Regions from separate parts of the Halomonas sp. HP20-15 genome, predicted to be linked through region 2. Evidence: riboswitches for the same ligand, from Rfam matches in the RefSeq annotation. Region 2 holds a riboswitch; the other holds the start of a gene.
The links. A riboswitch is a leader RNA that binds a small molecule or an ion and turns the genes downstream of it on or off. The one in region 2 is predicted to bind thiamine pyrophosphate.
Positions count from the first base shown of each region.

Region 1 (9,877 bases), on a different contig from region 2:
GCCGCCCGAAACCGAGGAGTCGCACAACAACCTGAGCGTCAACCTGCGCTCCGGGGCCAATCGTTACGGCGAGGAAGACCGTGACGACGATAGCGAGGCCTGCGTGCTGCGTACCGATCGGGTGATATAACGCCCCCGCCGTTGCACGGCGCAGCATGCGCCGTGCAACGGTCCGCTTACCCCGCCTCTTGCCGTTTTCTTGCCACGTCACCTGCTGCCATGGGGCAGTTCGGTAGTCTGCATCGTCATTAACGATGCCAGCCTCATGCCTGACATTGCATAAGTCGGCATGTCTTACCATGCTAAGAATCGACGGCTTGGCATGGAGGTCATGATGAACGATCGCGTACTACTGATTACCGGCGCCTCGAGCGGCATCGGCGCCGCTACCGCTCGCGCCGCCCATCGCGAGAATTACCAACTGGTACTCGCGGCCCGTTCGCTCGACAAGCTCAAGACGCTGGAGCATGAATTCGGCGCCGAAAAAGTGCTTGCCGTCGAGTGCGACGTCACCTCGATGGAGGATCAGCAGGCGATGGTCGATCAGGCCATGGAGCGCTTCGGGCGCATCGACGCGGTCTTCGCCAACGCCGGTGTCGGCGGCTCGCCCGGGGGCTTCAGCGAGGCCGACCATCACGCTTGGCGGCAGATGCTGATGACCAACGTCTACGGCGTCGGGCTGACCATCCAGGCGACCCTGCCGGCACTGCGCCGCAGCCAGGGTCATATCCTGTTGACCGGCTCCGCCGCGGGCCGGACGACGATCCCCGGTTCGATGTACAGCGCCAGCAAGTGGGCGGTGACGGGCATCGGGTACAACCTGCGCGAGGAGCTGCGCGGCACCGGCATCCGCGTCACGCTGATCGAGCCCGGCATGGTCGACACACCGTTCTTCGACCAGGCCCCCGAGCAGGCCCTGGCCGATCGCGACATCGCCAATGCGGTGATGTATGCCATCGGCCAGCCCCAGCACGTCGACGTCAACGAGATTCTGGTGCGTCCCACGCCGCCACGCGACGAGAATTGACGCATGGCGACGGCGCCGACCGAGAGCGCAAAAAAAGCCCGCAAAAAACCTCGAATTTACACTGGTCGCGCGGGCAAAAATTGCGCATGCTTGAGGGGTCCGATTGTCACTTCTGGAGCCTCATGGACGCGGTACGACAAACCGGCAACTGTGCCTCACGTGCGCAGTGCCATCCCAACCGGGACTTCGATGTTCGAGATATGGAGCATCGCACCCGGCTGATGCGCGTAGTCACTCGCCGCATCGCCCTTTCTGAACTCGGTAACCGTGAAATCGCCCGGCGCGCCGGTATCCCCACTCAACGCATCAGCGACCTGCTCGCCGGTCGGCTGGAGCATTTTTCCGCCGACGATCTCCAGGCGATCCGCGATCGCGTGGAAAGCGTCGTCGACGATAGCGAGCCCGCCCCGAGCGTAGCCACGGTCAGGACTACGCCACCCTAGCGCCATCGCCAGCTTGCTACAGCTCGACCTCGAACGCTTGGCCTCGCACTCAGAGCGGCAGATGGATGATCGCGCCGCGCAGCCCTCGCTCGTCCAACCATAGCTTGCCGAGCGTGATGGGTAGCCGAAAGCGACGCCGTCCGGCGCCGCCGGGGTTGAACAGCAGCCGACCGTCGCGCCATTCGTTGCGCGGCTTGTGGGAATGGCCATGCAGCACGGCTTCGCAGGTCGTGGCGGTGTCGAAGTCGGCGATGTCGTGAACCAGATGCAGGCGGCGGCCGTTGACGACGAGATCCTGGGTTTGAGGTAGCCGTTCGGCCCACGGCTGGGTATCGATGTTGCCGCGCACGACGTACAACGGCGCGATCGCCGCCAGGCGCTCGAGGATCGCCTCGTCGCCGACATCGCCGAGGTGCACGATCGCCTCGCAGTCGGCCAGCAGCGTCAGCGCCTCCGGACGCAGCTGACCGTGGGTGTCGGCGATCACGCCCAGCGCCGAGCCGATCGTCAGCGTCGGCACCTCGCCCGCGGCCATCGTCTACTCCGGCAGGTCCGTCACCGCCCCTCGCGAGGCCGAACTCACGGTGCGCGCATACTTGGCCAGCACCCCGCGCCGATAACGCGGCTCGGGCTGACGCCAGGCCGCCCGGCGCAGTTCGAACTCGTCGTGACTGAGCGCGACGTTGATGATGTCGGCCTCGGCATCGATGGTGATCTCGTCGCCATCCTCGATGAGTGCGATGGGCCCGCCGTTGAACGCCTCCGGCGAGACATGGCCGACCACGAAACCGTGGCTGCCGCCGGAAAAGCGTCCATCGGTGATCAAGGCCACCTGATCGCCCAGCCCGCGACCCATGATCGCCGAGGTCGGGGTCAGCATCTCGCGCATGCCCGGCCCGCCGCGCGGCCCCTCGTAGCGGATCACCACCACGTCGCCGGCGATCACGGTGCCGTCGTTGATGCGGGCCTGGGCCTCCTCCTCGGAACCGAACACCCGCGCGCGGCCGGTGAAGCGCGTGCCCTCCTTGCCGGTGATCTTGGCCACCGCCCCCTCCGGCGCCAGGTTGCCATGCAGGATGCGCAGATGGCTCTGCGCCTTGATCGGCGCATCGAGCGCCGCGATGATCCGCTGATCCTCCGGGTACGGCGCGACCTCGGCCAGGTTCTCGGCCAGCGTGCGACCGGTCACCGTCAGGCATTCGCCGTGCAGCAAGCCGGCCTCGAGCAGCGTCTTCATCAACGGCTGGATGCCGCCGATCGCCACCAGCTCGCTCATCATGTAGTGGCCGCTGGGCCGCAGGTCGGCGAGTACCGGCACGCGCTGGCCGATCCGCGTGAAATCGTCCACCTCGAGCTCGACTCCGATGGCACTGGCCATGGCCAGCAGATGCAGTACCGCATTGGTCGAGCCGCCCAGTGCAATGACCACGGTGATGGCGTTCTCGAACGCCTCGCGGGTCATGATGTCGCTGGGCTTGATATCACGCTCGAGCAGCGCGAGCACCGCCGCTCCGGCGGCGCGGCTGTCGTCGCGCTTGGTATCGGAGACGGCGTTCTGCGCCGAGGAATTGGGCAGGCTCATGCCCAGCGCCTCGATCGCCGAGGCCATGGTGTTGGCGGTGTACATGCCGCCGCAGGCGCCCGGCCCGGGAATCGCCGTCTCCTCGATCTGCTTGAGCTCGATGCGATCGATATCGCCGCGCGAGTGGGCCCCCATCGCCTCGAACACCGAGACGATGTCGGTATGGTTCGCGCCCGGCAGGATGGTCCCGCCGTAGACGAACACGCTGGGCCGATCGAGGCGCGCCAGGCCGATCATGCAGCCCGGCATGTTCTTGTCGCAGCCGCCGATCGCCACGACTCCGTCGAAGCCCTCGCAACCGGCCACCGTCTCGATCGAGTCGGCGATCACCTCGCGCGAGACCAGCGAATACTTCATGCCCTCGGTGCCGTTGGCGATCCCGTCCGAGATGGTGATGGTATTGAACACCACGCCCTTGCCGCCGGCCTCGTCGGCCCCAGCCCGCGACTGCTCGGCGAGTTCGTCGATATGACTGTTGCAGGGCGTGACCTGGCTACCGGTGGAGGCGATGCCCACCTGGGGCTTGCGGAAATCGTCGTCGCCGAAACCCACCGCGCGCAGCATCGCGCGGCTGGCCGACTTGCCCGGACCGTCGACGACCGGGCTCGAATAGCGACGACGCGGGTCGGCGGGGGATTCATCACTCATCACGGCTACTCCCTGGACTGGTCATGTGGCTGGTCTGTTGCGACATTGCATCACAACAGACTAGCCGACTCAGTCTGAAAGCGCGGCGCCGCGCTTGCAAACCGCCTCCCGCCATTCGGCTTTCGCACCCGATCGGGTCACGAACGCAGCGGCTCGCTTCACTGGGTCGACAACGCCCTCACCGGCCGTACCCAGGCTACCGCCAAGCTGACCACTGCCGACGCCGTCAGCGCGCCCAGAAACGGCGCCAGCGTCGGCGCGCCGCCGGGAAAGCTCGTCGCCAACAGGCCGCCCGCCAGGCTGCCCTGGGCGACCCAGCCGGGCAACACCGCGCCGCCCAGCCCGGCCAGCCCGCCGGCCACCGCCGCCGTGGTGCTCATCCGCGACCAGAGTCCCAACAGCACGGGCACCACCGCCGTGGCACACAACAGATCGGCGACCAGGAACAGTCGCAGCACCGACACGCCCTGCAGCGCCACCAGCATCGCCGGGACCATCAGCGCCAGGGTGATCCAGCGCGCCCCGCCCAGCGACAACCCTCGCCGGCCGAGGCTTTCGCCCTCGCCGACCAGCAGCGAGGCGATGCCGTTCTGCAGGGTATCGACGCTCGAGGCGACCAGCGTCACCGCCAGTATCAGCGCCAGCAGGCTCAGCCAGCCCGGGGCGCCGTGCAGCAGGGCGAAGAACGGCATCGGCGGCTCGCCGAGTCGAACCCCGCTCAACGCCGCGAGGATCCCCAGCCCACCGATGACGGCAACCACCACCACCGTCGTCACGCCACCCAACACGGCACCGCGCCCCAGCGCGGCGGCGTCGCGGGCCGCCCAGACACGCTGCCAGTAGCCCTGGTGGAACAGGTTGGCCGCGGTCACCGCGATCACCAGCGTCACCGCCACGCTCAGCGCATCGCCGAAGGCGATGTCGGGCAGCGCGGCCGAGGCCGGTAGCGCCGGCATCCGCGCCAGCGCCACCCCGCCGACGACCAGCAGCAGCGCGCTCAGCAGCAACGCCTGCCAGCGGTCGGTAACCAGGCTCGCCCGCAGTCCGCCCCAGGCGGTGTAGGCCAGCGTGGTCACCGCCACGGCGACGATCGCCACGCTGCCCGACAACGGCGAGAGCAACTCGGTGATTCCGCCGATGGCGCTCAGCTCGGCGGCCAGGAAGCAGGCCATATAGAGTATCGAGATCAGCGCCACGTAGCGGCGCACGCCGGTACCGAAGCGCGCCGCGGCGAACTCGCCGATGCTGCGCCCCTCGGGCAGGCGGCGGCGGATCGCCGGACCGCAAAGTGCCAGCACGATGAATGGCAACGCCGAGCCGATGGCGTAGCCGGCCAGCGCCACCGGGCCGACGAAGGCCCCCACTTCCGGCGGGGCAAAGAGAATCCACGCGCCCATCCCCGAGGCCAGGAACGACAGCCCCAGCGTGGTGGCCGGCTGCGAGTTGCGCGCGGTCATGTAATCGTCGAGCGGATCGCCCGCGCGGATCGCGCGCAGGCCGAGAATGGCAAACAACAGCAACGCCGCACCGAGCGCGGCCAGGGTCGCGTATAGCATGTCGCACTTCCTCCGCCGGCATTAACCGGATCAGGTTCCAGGGTCAGCGCTTTGTGAAAGCCGCACTCTCAGCCCGCCCATTGGGCAGGACTCCCCTGGCGACAGTGAATGAGTGTAGGTATGTCGATTAAAGGTTAACGGCATAGCGCCGATAACCCAAGTTATGGCAAATTGTCGACGCATCGGCTTTGCCGGACAAGGCACCCGGCTTGGCGATGCTGCGGGAATCGCCTGGTCAATGTAGCAATCAATGGTCTGAAACGACGACACAACAACGAAGAATAACGCAGACATAGGGTCCTAGCGCCATGCCTTACCACGAAGCCAACGAGCATGCCCCCGGCCGGCTGCATGCGCTCTTCACCGACCCCTATCAGGCGTTCGGCAATCACGTCCATGCACGCTGGGACAACCTGCCGGTCGCTCTGCATGCCCTGCTCGACCGCCCGGTGGCCGCGGACGTACTGAAAGCTCGGGTGATCCACGGTTGGGAAAACGGCAACTTCCAGCTCGGCGAGCTCAATCATAGCGACCATGCCCTGCGCCGCCTCGCCGACCTGCGCCACGTCGAGGCTCGTTACCGCCAGGCGCGAAGCGACGGCCAGGCGCTGCCCAGCGACGACCGCTCGCTGCTCGAAAGGCCGCTGGACGATGCCATTGCCCAGGCCGAGCAGGCCGGCCAGTCGATAGACGACCTGACCCGCAATACCCCGGCGCGCTGGCCCACGTTCGAGCAGGGGCTGTTTCTCTACACCTTCTTCAAGATCTATCACCGCCTTACCTACGGCGAAGACGACGCCTACCGCTCGATCCGCTGCCTGGCGGCGCGCGGCCTGTACGAAGTCCACGAGTTCCATCTCGAAGAGGGCGAGTTCGCCATCGTCACGCCCGCCGAGGACGAGCCGCAGGCCACGACCCTGCTGATCCTCCACGAAAGCCAGCTCGAGCCGGTCAGCCAACTCCTGCAGACGTGCCGGATCTTCTAGGCGTATAGCCTTCGGCTTGCCCTAGGCGCGTTCACTCGAGTCCTGCGCGCAAAAATGGCGCGTCACGATGCGGTTGCGTTGCCGGGCCTTGGCCTCGTACATCGCCTGGTCGGCCTGCAAGTAGAGCGAATCCGCATCGACGATGCAGGCGAAATCCTCGCAGGCGACCAGGCCGAACGACGCCGTCACCACCCCAAGTTCCGAAGCGCGATGCGCAATGGCGAGTCGTTCGAGCGACTCGCGAAACCGCTCCAGCTCCTGATAGCCCGCCTCGCAGGAGTCGGCTTCCAGCAGTAGGCCGAACTCCTCGCCGCCGAGCCGGAACAGCTGATCGCCGGGGCGCTGGAAGCGCTCCGTGAGCAGTTCGGCGACCCGCACCAATACCGCGTCGCCGGCCTGATGGCCGTAGGTATCGTTGTAGGCCTTGAAGGCGTCGATATCCATCACCGCGAACAGCAACGGCCGACCGGTGCAGCGTCGATACTCGAGCTCCGCCTCGAGCCGCGCGCCGAACTGGCGGCGGTTGAAAAGCCCGGTGAGCGGATCGGTGCGCGCCAGGCTGGCGAGCTTTCGGTTGGCCCGCTCGAGTTCCCGGGTGCGCGCCACGACCTGCTCCTCGAGCCGCTGATTGGCGATGCGCTGCATGTCGTGGGTGGCGCGTTCGGCGCTGAGCTTGTCGTTCTTGAGCTGATTGATCTTCCAGGCCAGCCCCAGCGACAGCAGCATGAACTCGAGCCCCGAGCCCACCTGCACGGCGTATTCCGTGACCACATTGTAGGGCAGTACGCCGGCCACCCGCAGGAAGTACAACGAGATCCCGACCAGCAACACGCACCAGGCCACCAGATAGATTCGCGCCAGCACCTCGCCGCGACAGCTTCGCCAGACGGCGACGCCGAGCCACAGCGTGGAGAGCACGATGAAACCGGGAATCATTACCCGAAATACCCAGGCGTAATGCCCCCACAACGCCGGCAGCGCACTCAGCAGGCATAGCGCCGCCAGGCCTTGCAGCCCCCGGGACAGGCGTGGCACATGTCGGCGCAGGTTGAGATAGCTGTCGCTGAACAGGGTCAGGGTGAGCGCGAACAGGCCGATGTTGAGCGGCACCAACTGGTTGTTGAACGTCGGCCACTGCGGCCACCAATACTGAAAGGCGAAGCCGCGCGCGGTGAACATCAGCACGAAGAAAGTGCCCAGATAAGCCGCGTAAAGCAGCAGGGTGTGCTCACGCAGCGCCAGATAAAGCAGGAAGTTATAGGCCAGTAGCGCCAGCAACGCGCCGAAGTAGAGGCTGAAGGCCATAAGTTCGCGCTGGGCCTTGGCCAGGAAACCGGCATCGTCCATCAGGTAGAGCGGCGTGGCGTCAAAGAGCCCGTCGTGGCTATCCAGGCGCAGGATGACGCTGCGAGTCTCGCCGGGAGGCAGCGAAATCGGCAGCACGAAGGTGCGGTGCACTACCGGGCGCGAGCCGAAGGCGCGCCGATCCCCGGTCCGCCAGGATTTCACGATGGTACCGGCGGGATCGGCCACCCAGGCATCCAGATAGTCGTGCAGCGGCATCGCCAGCTCCAGCAGGCGTCGCGCCGGCGCCGAGGTATCGTTGGTGAGTTCGAAGCGCACCCACCAGGCCGACTCGGAGAAGCTGAAGTTGAGGGTCTCCTGCCTGGAGGGCCGCCAGGGCAAGCGCTCGCCGCCGGTCAGCAGCGCGTCGATGTCGTAGATCCGCTCGGCATCCTCGAGCAGGCTCACCCGCGGGCTCAGGTTGAGCTCGCGCGGGGCGTCGGCTATCGCGATCGCCCCGTGGGCCGGCGAGGTCGTCAGACACAGCAGCGCCAACCAGCACAGCGCAAGCGTCAATGATGGCAACGAAAGAGGACTACGGCTCACGACGGCTCCGCGCAAACGATCAAGGCGTCACCAGTCTATCCTGTTTTCCCATCCGCTCCGGTCGGCGCTTTTTCACTCTTCTCAACGCAAGCGGCCCCGCCTCTGGCGAGGCGGGGCCGTGTCGACGCGCCTTCTTACTCAGCCCATCGAGATGGTGCTGTTGATCCCCGAGGAGACGTTTTCAGGCTCGAACCAGCGTGCGGTGACGGTCTTGGTCTGGGTCCAGAACTGGACCGCCTGCTTGCCGTTGGGCCCCAGGTCGCCGAGCTTCGAGGCCCGCGAACCGGTGAAGCTGAAATACGCCACCGGCACCGGGATCGGCACGTTGATGCCCACCTGGCCGACGTCGATGTCGCTCTCGAAGCGCTTAGCCACCCAGCCGGAGTTGGTGAAGATCGAGGTGCCGTTGCCGTTGGGGTTGGCGTTGATGAATGCGATGGCGTCGTCCAGCGTGTCGACGCCGACCACGCAGAGCACCGGGCCGAAGATCTCCTCGCGATAGATGGCCATCTGCGCGTTCACGTCGCTGAAGATGGTCGGCCCGACGAAGTTGCCGTCCGGATAGCCGTCGACGCTCAGGCCACGGCCGTCGAGCCTGAGCGTGGCCCCCTCCGCCTCGCCCTTGTCGATCAGCGACACCACCCGGTCGCGCGCCGCCGGCGACACCAGCGGGCCCAGGTCGGCGTCGCGCTGGGTGCCGGGGCCGACCTTCATGGCGCGGGATTTCTCGACGATCTCGTCGAGCCACTCGCGCGCCTCGCCGACCAGCACCAGCACCGAGTTGGCCATGCAGCGCTGGCCGGCCGCGCCGAACGCCGAGCCCAGCAGGTTGTTGATCGCCTGGCTGCGATTGGCGTCGGGCATCACCACGCAATGGTTCTTGGCGCCCATCATCGCCTGCACGCGCTTGCCGGCGGCTCCGGCGCGGGCGTGGATCTGGGTGCCGACGTGGGTCGAGCCGATGAACGACACGGCCTTGATGTCCGGATGGTCGCACAACCGGTTGGCGACCGCGGGCCCGCCATGCACGACATTGAGCACGCCGGGCGGCACGCCGGCCTCGTGGGCCAGCTCGACCAGCCGCATGGTCGACGACGGGTCCTGCTCGGAGGGCTTGAGGACGAAGGTATTGCCGGTGGCAATAGCCAGCGGAAACATGAAGCACGGCAGCATGATCGGGAAGTTGAACGCGGTGATCCCGGCGCCCACCCCCAGCGGCTGGTTGAGCGAATAGACGTTGACGTCGCTCGCGGCGTTCTCGGCGATCTCGCCGAGCTGCAGCGAGGTGATCGAACAGGCGTGCTCGACCACCTCCAGGCCGCGCCCCACCTCGCCCTCGGCGTCGGGCAGGGTCTTGCCGTGCTCCTCGGTGATCAACGCGGCCAGCTCACTGGTGTGCTCGCGGATCAGCGCCTGGAAGGCGAGCATGATGCGCATGCGCTTGGCCAGCGGCACCTTGCGCCAGGTCTTGAAGGCGGCCTGGGCGCTGGCCACCGCGCGATCGACCTCCTCGACGCTGCAAAACGGCACCCGGGCGACGACCTTCTGGGTCGCGGGATCTATCACATCGCGCCATTCACCGGACTGCGACGGCGTGGGTTTGCCATCGATATAGAGGGCGATATCTCGGACGGACATGCGGGCGGCTCCTGTTGTGATTATTGATCTCGTTAGCGGTCGTCGCCCCGGCGCGCCTGGCCGTTCTTGATGCCGCGAGGCGCAACCGGAGAAGATTTCGCTAGCGT
Region 1 is NZ_JAWQLY010000009.1:17,707-27,583, reverse strand. Features, by position in the region: gene R6258_RS12725 (malate dehydrogenase) at 1-130, shown strand, start outside; gene R6258_RS12720 (SDR family oxidoreductase) at 335-1,027, shown strand; gene R6258_RS12715 (XRE family transcriptional regulator) at 1,150-1,470, shown strand; gene R6258_RS12710 (metallophosphoesterase family protein) at 1,520-2,005, opposite strand; gene ilvD (dihydroxy-acid dehydratase) at 2,009-3,700, opposite strand; gene R6258_RS12700 (sodium:solute symporter family transporter) at 3,859-5,256, opposite strand; TPP riboswitch at 5,246-5,363, opposite strand; gene R6258_RS12695 (hypothetical protein) at 5,565-6,242, shown strand; gene R6258_RS12690 (diguanylate cyclase) at 6,264-8,132, opposite strand; gene R6258_RS12685 (CoA-acylating methylmalonate-semialdehyde dehydrogenase) at 8,271-9,770, opposite strand.
Region 1: it holds a riboswitch for thiamine pyrophosphate, as region 2 does, so the genes downstream of both, R6258_RS12700 (sodium:solute symporter family transporter) here and thiC (phosphomethylpyrimidine synthase ThiC) in region 2, are expected to answer to the same signal.

Region 2 (9,877 bases):
CTGGCTGGCGATCACCTTCCTGCTCGGCGCGGGCTTCGTAGGGATGGAGATCTACGAATTCCAGCATTTGATCCATGAAGGCTACGGCCCCGACCGCAGCGCCTTCCTGTCGTCGTTCTTCACGCTGGTGGGTACCCACGGTCTGCACGTGAGCTTCGGCCTGCTGTGGATCCTGATCATGTTCATCCAGGTGTCGACCAAGGGCCTCACCGAGGTGACCCGGCCACGGATCATGTGCCTGAGCCTGTTCTGGCACTTCCTGGATATCGTCTGGATCTGCGTATTCACCCTAGTCTACCTGATGGGAGCCCTGTGACATGAGCGACTCACACACTGCACCCAGTGGCGCCAGCCACGGTAGCGTCAAGTCCTATGTGATCGGCTTGATCCTGTCGATCGTGCTGACGCTGGTGGCCTTCGGCGTGGTCATGCTGGGCGGCTTCAGCACCACGACGACGGCCGTCACGATCATCGTCATGGCGGTTCTGCAGGTACTCGTCCAGTTGGTGATGTTCATGCACATGAACACCAAGTCGGACGAGGGCTGGAACCTGACGGCATTCGTGTTCACGATCGTGATCCTAGGGCTGATCGTCGGCGGTTCGCTGTGGATCATGCAGCATCTGCACCAGAACATGATGGCCGGCTAAGCCGCGCTCGTGATGATCAAGCACTATCTGTCATTGACCAAGCCGGGCATCATTTTCGGCAACCTGATCTCCGTGGCCGGGGGCTTCTTCCTGGCCTCGCAGGGCAGCGTGGACTTCACGCTCCTGCTGGCCACGGTGGTGGGTATCGCGCTGGTGATCGCCTCCGGCTGTGCGTTCAATAACTATATCGATCGCGATATCGACCGGCTGATGGAACGCACGCAGGACAGGGTACTGGTCCAGGGGCTGGTGTCGCCCGGGGCGACGCTGATCTTCGCCACGCTGCTGGGGCTGGCCGGTTTCGGCGTGCTGTACGTCGGCACCACACCGACGGCCCTGCTGTTCGCGGCGATCGGCTTCGCCATCTACGTGGGGGCTTACAGCCTCTACCTGAAGCGTCACTCCGAGTACGGCACGTTGATCGGCAGCCTGTCCGGGGCGGCACCGCCGGTGGTCGGCTATTGCGCGGTCAGCAACGAGTTCGATCTCGGTGCGCTGACGCTGCTGCTGATCTTCTGCCTGTGGCAGATGCCGCACTCCTATGCGATCGCCATCTTCCGTTTCAAGGATTATCGTGCCGCAGCGATTCCGGTGCTGCCGGTCATCCGCGGCGTGAAGACCGCCAAGCACTATATCGCCGGCTATATCGTCGCGTTCCTCGCGGCGACGCTGCTGCTCAGCTTCGCCGGCTATGCCGGTTATGGCTACTTCATCGTCGCCGCGGCGATGGGCGGCTACTGGCTGTACATGGCGCTGGCCGGCTATCGCACGACGAACGACGAGGCATGGGCGAAGAAGGTCTTCATCTTCTCGATCTTCACCATCACCGCCTTGAGCGTGATGATGGCGATCGATTTCCAGCTACCCGGTACGCCGGTGCTGTGGACCTCGTTGCGCTGACAAGCCGTCGGCAAGACTCCGCCGCCGAACCAAGCCACACGCTCGCGTGTGGCTTTTTTCATGCCCGACTATTGCCGTTCGCGGCGTACCGGTCCGGTCAGCTCGCGCCTACTCCGGTTGCATCAGAGGTTTGCCGGCTGGGCTGGTCGCCACTCGGCTATAGAGCGAGGGAATCAACTGCGCGCGTTCGAAGAACGTCAATACCGGCTCGGGTAGCGGGAAGGGGCGCCCGGCGAGCAGCAGCGCGGTGGGCATGCCATCGGGAGCCTCGAGCTGCTCTTTCAGGCGACGATAGTCGACCAGGAAACGCCGGCCTGACGCCGCTCGAGTCGCGGCGTTCATGGCTTCGGCGATGTGTGCGTCGGCGCCGTCATCGGCAGCGACCTGCGCGGGATAGGCCTGCACGTGGAGGATGCCCGCGGCGTCCCAGCCGAACTTGACCGGCTCCTTGACCAGCCGCACCGGAGTGCCCACCGGCACGCGGTGGATCAGGTCGGCGATGTCACCCGGCAGCATGCGGATACAGCCGTGCGAGACGCGCATGCCGACCCCCGCCGGGCGGTTGGTGCCGTGGATCAGGTAGCCCGGCAGGTCTAGGATCAAGGCATGCTTGCCCAACGGATTGTCGGGCCCGGGCGGCACGACGGAGGGCAGCGTCTCACCGCGCTTGGCGCGCTCCGCGATGATGCTCTGCGGCGGGTACCAGGCGGGGTTCTCGACCTTGGCGGTGACCGTCGTCCGGCCGAGCGGGGTCTGCCAGTCCATGCGGCCGATGCCGATGGGATAGGTCTCGACGCGGGGCGTCTTGCCCTGCGGCGTGTCAGGATAGTAGTACAGGCGCATCTCGGCCAGGTTGACGACGATGCCTTCATGCGGGCCCGGCGGCAGGATGTAGCGGGTGGGCACCACAACCTCGGTGCCTTCGCCCGGCACCCAGACGTTGGTCTCCGGGTTGGCGCGGACCATGGCGTTGTAGCCGACGCCGTGGCGCAGGCCGATGTCGATCAGGGTCTCCTCACCGCTGGTCTCGACGGTCTGTACGCGACCGACGATGTCACTCGAGTCGGGCAACGGGTAATGGCCCACCGATTCGCTCGCCTGGGCCGCGGCCAGCCGCGACAGCGTCAGTAAACCCACCAGCAGGCCGAGCGTCTTGCTTCCTAGTGTCTTGCGCATCTGATTTCCCTTTCCATACCCTGGCTATCCGCTGTGTCACCGCCGGTACGCTAAACCAACCCGCCTTCCGGGTCTATGACGAGGCGGTCGGGGTGGCCGGACGAAAGACGCCGCGCCGACTGGTGCGGTCGGCGCGGCGCGCTGTCGTCAGGGCTGGCGGGACGGTCAGACCTCCTTATAGAGTTCGGCCCCCTCGCGGCGGAACTTCTCCGCTTGCTCTTCCATGCCTTTCATCACCGCTTCCCGGTCGCCGTCCAGGCCGTGCTCGGTTGCATAGTCGCGGACCTCCTGGCTGATCTTCATCGAGCAGAACTTGGGTCCGCACATCGAGCAGAAGTGCGCCACCTTGGCCGAGTCCTTGGGCAGCGTCTCGTCGTGGTATTCCCGCGCGGTATCGGGGTCGAGGCCGAGGTTGAACTGATCCTCCCAGCGAAATTCGAAGCGCGCCTTGGACAGCGCGTTGTCGCGGCGTTGCGCGGCGGGATGGCCCTTGGCGAGGTCGGCGGCATGCGCGGCGATCTTGTAGGTGATGATGCCGGTCTTGACGTCGTCCTTGTTGGGCAGGCCGAGATGCTCCTTGGGGGTGACGTAGCAGAGCATTGCGCAACCGTACCAGCCGATCATCGCCGCGCCGATGCCCGAGGTGATGTGGTCGTAGCCGGGCGCGATGTCGGTGACCAGCGGGCCGAGCGTGTAGAACGGCGCCTCGTCGCAGTACTCGAGCTGCTTGTCCATGTTCTCCTTGACCAGGTGCATGGGCACATGGCCGGGACCCTCGATCATCACCTGCACGTCGTGCTTCCAGGCGATATGGGTCAGCTCACCCAGCGTCTTGAGTTCGGCCATCTGCGCCTCGTCGTTGGCGTCGGCCACCGAGCCCGGTCGCAGGCCGTCGCCCAGCGAGAAGGCCACGTCATAGCGCTTGCAGATCTCGCAGATCTCCTCGAAATGGGTGTAGAGGAAGCTCTCCCGATGATGAAAGAGACACCACTTGGCCATGATCGAGCCGCCGCGCGAGACGATGCCGGTGACGCGCCTGGCAGTGAGCGGCACGTAGCGCAGCAGCACGCCGGCATGGATGGTGAAGTAGTCCACGCCCTGTTCGGCCTGCTCGATCAGGGTGTCGCGGAAGACCTCCCAGGTCAGGTCCTCGGCCACGCCGCCCACCTTCTCCAGCGCCTGGTAGATGGGCACGGTGCCGATCGGCACCGGCGCGTTGCGGATGATCCACTCGCGGGTCTCGTGGATATTGGCGCCGGTGGAGAGGTCCATGATGGTGTCCGCGCCCCAGCGAATACCCCAGGTCATCTTGTCGACCTCGTCCTCGATGGAGGAGGTGACCGCCGAGTTGCCGAGGTTGCCGTTGATCTTCACCAGGAAGTTGCGGCCGATGATCATCGGCTCGGATTCCGGGTGGTTGATGTTATTCGGAATGATCGCGCGACCCTCGGCGACTTCGCGACGCACGAACTCGGGGGTGATCTCGTCGGGCAATCGAGCGCCGAAGCCCTGGCCGGGATGCTGGTGGCCGAGGATGCGTTCGACCTCTTCCGAACCCAGTGCCTGGCGACGCTGGTTCTCGCGCAGGGCAATGAACTCCATCTCCGGCGTGACGACGCCCTGGCGCGCGTAATGCAGCTGGGTGACGTTGCGGCCTGCTTTGGCGCGGCGCGGCGTGCGAGTCAGCTCGAAACGCAGCGGGGCGAGCATCGGGTCGTTGGCGCGGCGGCGGCCGTACTCGGAGGTGGGTCCGTCGAGCAGTTCGGTGTCGCCGCGTTCGTCGATCCAGGCGCGACGCAGCTCGGGCAGGCCGCGGCGCAGGTCGATGCGGGCCTCGGGGTCGGTGTAGGGGCCGGAGGTGTCGTAGACCAGCAGCGGCGGGTTCGCTTCGTCGGCACCTGAGGTGCGGGTCGGCGAGAGGCTGATCTCGCGAAACGGCACGCGGATGTCGGCTCGTGTGCCCTCGACATGGACCTTGCGCGAGCCGGGCAGGGCCTGGATAGCCGCTTCGTCCACGCGGGCCGTTTCGGCCAGGAAGTGATCGGTCTTTGCCACAGTCGTTCTCCCATTGAGCGATAGTCAGGGAGGACAGCGGAGGAGGACAGCGGCAGGGGTGCGTCAGTGGCGGCCTGCGTGTCGCTTGATCCCTACGCTGGTTCGCTCCCCATGATCGGGAATTAGCCAGGTCAGGTTCAACGGGCCCCACCGTGACGACCCGGCAATTGCCGCGCCGTAGAGTGATCTCAGCCGGTTCCACCGGCACCCCGTCAAGCGATGGCACCGCCAGGCGGCGCCGGATTTACCGGGCAGTCATCGGTGCCCGGCGTGCGGCGGATGGACTCAGAAGGACTGATCCAGGCCCATCTGCCAGAAGTCGATCTCCAGTCGGGTGGCGTCACGAAAGATCGTGACGAGTTGCGCGAAGCGCGCGGCATCGAGCGTGGCGAGGCGCTCGTCCAGCCAGGCGATCTCGGCCTGCATGGCCTGCTGAAAGTCGTCGCCGGCGTACATGGCGATCCAGTCGGCATAAGGGTTGCCGTCATGGCATGTGAACGGCTGGGCCTCGAGCCAGTTGGCGATCTCGCCGTAGCCGATCAGACACGGCGCCAGGGCGACGTGAAGGTCGAGCAGGTCGCCGCGGCTGCCGGCATCCAATACATAGCGGGTGTAGGCCAGCGTGGCGCGGGCTTCGGGCAGCCTGGCCAGGTCGTCCTCGCTGATTCCCCATTCGCGGCAATAGCCGAGGTGCAGGTCGAGTTCGACGTCGAGGATGGTCCTGAGCCCGTCGTAAGCCTGGCGCAGATCGGCCAGCGTGCGGCTCTTGTAGGCCGCCAGGGCATAGGCGCGGGCGAAATGGATCAGGAACAGGTAGTCCTGCTCGAGATAATGGCGAAAGGCGCCATCGCCAAGCGTGGCTTGCCCCAGCTGGCGGACGAAGTCGTGTTCGATGTAGGCGCGCCAGTCATTCCGGCAGGCACTGATCAGATCGGTGAAGCGGTAGCCCATGCATGCTCCGAGCGTAACGGCGATCCGGAGGGGCAGCGGCGGGAGCCAGAATGGCGCGGCAGAGGGAGCATCGAAGCGGGCCGGCCATTGCTTGATCCCTACGCCGGTACACTTTCTCATCATGAGAAATCACCCGGATCAGGTTCTTCGGGATCCGCCATGCCTCGTTCGATGGCGATCTCAGCCGGTTTCACCGGCACCCCGTCAAGCGTGTGCGGGAACGCGCCCGCACAGTCGGCAGTGTGGGTAACGCCGCGGCGGCGGTCAAGCAAGATCCGTCTCGAGCGTGTTGGGGACTCGGCGTTCGATACACGGCGTCCGATACACGGCGTCCGAAACTCGGCGTCCGAAAACAGCCGGACGGCGGCTCTATGGCGCGCTAGAATCGCTACCGAATAACCACCCGAGCGTCCGCCATGCCTCTCGATTCCACGCTACGTCTGTTGCTGCTGTCCGCCCTGTGGGGCGCGAGCTTTCTGTTCATGCGCATCGCCGCGCCGGAACTGGGATCGTTCGTCACGGCCTTCTTTCGGGTCTTTCTGGCCATGCTGGGGTTGCTGGCGATTCTCGCCCTGTGGCGGGTGAAGTGGCGCTTCCAGGGCAAGGCGCGGGCGACGCTGGCGATCGGCATGGTCAATTCGGGGGTACCGTTCGCGATGTTCTGCCTGGCCGCCCAGACCCTGCCGGCCGGTTACTCGGCGATGTTCAATGCCACCACGCCGCTGATGGGGGTATTGATCGGCGCGGCGCTGTTCGACGAGGCGATGACCCGCGATCGGCTGTGCGGGGTGGCGCTGGGCTTGGCGGGCGTCGCGGTGCTGGTTCGGACCGGCCCGGTGGCCGTGGACGTCACCCTGTTGCTGGCGGCGGCGGCGTGTCTGGTCGCGGCGGCCTGCTACGGCCTGTCGGGATTTCTGGTGCGGCGCTTCATTGCCGAGCGCGGCGGGCTGGACTCGCGGCTGCTGGCGCTGGGCTCGCAGGCCGGGGCGAGCGCCTTGCTGGCGCCGTTGATGCTGCTCGAGGCCTGGCGACAGCCCTCGCTGGCGAACTGGCTGCAGGGCGACGTGTGGCTGGCCATGCTGGCGCTGGGGCTGGTGTGCACGGCATTGGCCTATCTGCTGTTCTTTCGACTGCTGGCGGACCTGGGCCCGATCAAGCCGCTCACCGTGACCATGCTGGTGCCGCTGTTCGGCGTGCTGTGGGGCGCGCTGTTTCTCGACGAAAAGGTGACCCTGGCGCATCTGGTCGGCGGCGTGCTGATCGCCGGTGCGTTGTGGCTGATCCTGTTCAAGGCGGCCCCTGCGCCGCGCGTGCAGGCACGGCCCGACGCTGCCCGGCCCGAGTAGCGCAGATGGTTTCGCCGGGAGTTCAGCGATAAAGCCGGTAGCGGCGGTAGTCGCTGCGCTGCTGCTGCTCTTCGGGGGTCTTGCGATAGCGCTTGTATTCCCACTGGTACTGCGCCGGGTCGAGCGCGATCGCCGCCTCGACGCTGGCGTTGACGCCGCGCGCGGCGAGCGTCTCGTCGGGATCGTAGACGCGTTCGTCGGCGGCGAGAAAATGAATCTCGAAGCCCGGCGGCTGCCCGGCGCCGGCTAGTCGGCGCCGGGCCACGCCGGTGACCACCCGGGCCTGGGTCCGCGCCACCAACTTGGGCAGCAGCGTGCCGGTGTAGGCGGGCCGGTGGAAGAAGTCGGCGAATACGCCGCCCCGCCAGTCGGGCTCCTGGTCGGGTAGGATGCCGACCGCCTCGCTGCGCTTGAGCGCCTTGAGCAGTGCCGCGACGCCGCGCGAGTTGGTGGGGACCAGGGCCGCGCCCATGCGCTCGCGTCCCCGGCGGATCAGCGGGTCGAGTTCGGCGATCTTGGGCGGTTCGTACATCGCCGTGAACGGGAAGTGGCCGGACAGCCAGAAGTTGAGGACTTCCCAGTTGCCGAAGTGCGGTGCCAGCACGATCACTCCGCGGCCCTCTGCGCGCGCCTCGTCGAGCAGCTCGCGGCCGTGCACGGCCTGTATCGAGGCCTCGACCCGGGTCGAGTCGGCCATCCAGGCGAAGCCCAGTTCGAGCATCGTCGCGGTGGAGTGGCGGATGCTGTCGCGGGCCAGCCGGGTGCGCCGCGCTTCGTCGAACTGCGGGTAGACTTCGCGCAGGTTGATGTCGGTCACCTTGCGCTCGCGGGCGCTGAAGCGATAGATCAGCGGCCCCAGGCAGCACGCCAGGCGCCATAGCGTCTTGGGCCTGGCGTGCGACAGCAGTCGCCACAGGGCGGTGATGGAGCGCGCTTGCAAGGCGCTGGGGTATGGTCGGTCACTCATGCAGTTCAGCGGCTTCGAACTCCGGGGCGTGCATTATAACGGGTTGCGCCGCGGGCTTCATGCGACGCGCCCGGCCGGCGTCTTGCCGTCACGCTACCACAGCCAGGTGTCTATATTGCTCGGCGCGCGCTTTTCCTGCAGCCCCTTGAAGCCCTTGACGCAGCGCACGATCAGCCAGATCGCCAAGCCCAGCATCAGGATCAGGCCGATGCCGATCAGCGACAGCAGCGCGGCGACGATCGCATAGAGCAGGCCGATCCAGAAGGTGCGGATCTGGTAGCGGTAATGCCCGTCCAGCCACGGCGGGCCCTTGCCGCGATACACGTAGGCGATGACCACGCCGACGATCGGCGTGATGCCGATCACGAAGCCGGCCAGCAGCAGGCCGTAGACCACCATGGCGAGGGTCGTGTCAGCGGGCTGCGGGGCTTCGTCGGCGAGCGTTTCGGGGCTATCGGCAAGCGGATCGGCCATGACGGATCTCCGTGTCGAGAAGGGCGGTTGGGAAGCTACTGGCGATCGGGGCGACACAATTCGATCAGGTTGTTGTCGGGGTCGCGCAGGTACAGCGAGACGATCGGCCCGCCGGCACCCTGGCGGGCCACCGGGCCGGTCTCGACCTGGATGGCCAGGGCATCGAGATGCGCCTGAACTTCTTCGAGCGGCAGCAGGCTGCGAAAACAGATATCCAGGCTGCCGGGCATCGGACAGCCGGCGCGCGGCACGATCGTGGTATCGACCGGATGCAGGCGCAGGGCGATGTCGCCGAGCACCAGGTCGACGCGCTCGGCGTCGCGATAACGTGCTTCCAGCCCCAGCACCCGGGTATAGAAATCCACGGCGCGGGGTATGTCAGTGACGGTGACGACCAGATGGTCCAGGCCCGCTAGCATTGGCGTGTTCCTCATGGGCTTATGTGGGTACGCAGCCGCCGGTCGGCAACGGCTACCCGGCTTGTTTGTCGTTATTCCAGCATACGCTGATACGCTCGTCGCTGTCCCGTACACAGCCTGGCGAATGGCATGATTCGCCAAGCGCTAATAAGGTGTATGCAGGGTTGGCGCTAAGCACGTAAAAACGCTTTGTTGCCGGCCAGCGCGGGCGTATAGTCGCCCGCGAAATTGCGCCGTCTTGCGCGACAGCGCTGTCCGTTTTGATGTCGCGTCGGGCATTTCACGCCGGCGTGGCGCCGCCAATACCATCGATCGTGAGGCATCCGTTCATGTCGCCCCAGTTACTGGCCATGGCCCTGGCTCCCCTGTTGGGTCTTTTCATCCTGGGGATCGGCAACGGCTTTCTGGCAACGCTGATCACCCTGCGCCTGGACGCCGCCGGCGCCTCGGCGGTGGTGATCGGCTGGGTCTCGTCGGCGTATTTCATCGGCCTGGCGATCGGTGCGCTGCTCAACGACCGATTGTTGCTGCGCATCGGCCACATCCGCGCCTATGCCTGTTTCGCCTCGCTGGTGGCGGTGACCGTGCTGCTCGCCGGGCTATGGCTGAACGCCTGGTGGTGGTTCGTGCTGCGCCTCATCGGCGGCTGGGCGACGGTGGGCGTGTATCTGGTCATCGAAAGCTGGCTGTTGACCGCGTCCGATACCCGGGTGCGCGGCCGACTATTGGCGCTGTACATGATTTCGCTGTACGCCGCGGGGGTGATTGGCCAATTGCTGCTGGGGGTGACCGATGCCGCCGGTGCGCAGGTGCCGTTCATGGTGATCGGGCTGCTGGCGTCGCTGTCGGTGCTGCCGATGGCGATGATTCCGCGGGTCTCGCCGCTGCTCGAGCATGCCGAGCCGCTGCCGCCGTTGCGCCTGATCATGCTCACCCCGA
Region 2 is NZ_JAWQLY010000012.1:38,229-48,105, reverse strand. Features, by position in the region: gene R6258_RS15230 (cytochrome o ubiquinol oxidase subunit III) at 1-316, shown strand, start outside; gene cyoD (cytochrome o ubiquinol oxidase subunit IV) at 318-650, shown strand; gene cyoE (heme o synthase) at 663-1,550, shown strand; gene R6258_RS15215 (L,D-transpeptidase family protein) at 1,659-2,726, opposite strand; gene thiC (phosphomethylpyrimidine synthase ThiC) at 2,892-4,781, opposite strand; TPP riboswitch at 4,854-5,003, opposite strand; gene tenA (thiaminase II) at 5,067-5,732, opposite strand; TPP riboswitch at 5,811-5,946, opposite strand; gene R6258_RS15200 (DMT family transporter) at 6,149-7,078, shown strand; gene R6258_RS15195 (lysophospholipid acyltransferase family protein) at 7,101-8,045, opposite strand; gene R6258_RS15190 (DUF4870 family protein) at 8,139-8,519, opposite strand; gene R6258_RS15185 (VOC family protein) at 8,555-8,938, opposite strand; gene R6258_RS15180 (MFS transporter) at 9,268-9,877, shown strand, end outside.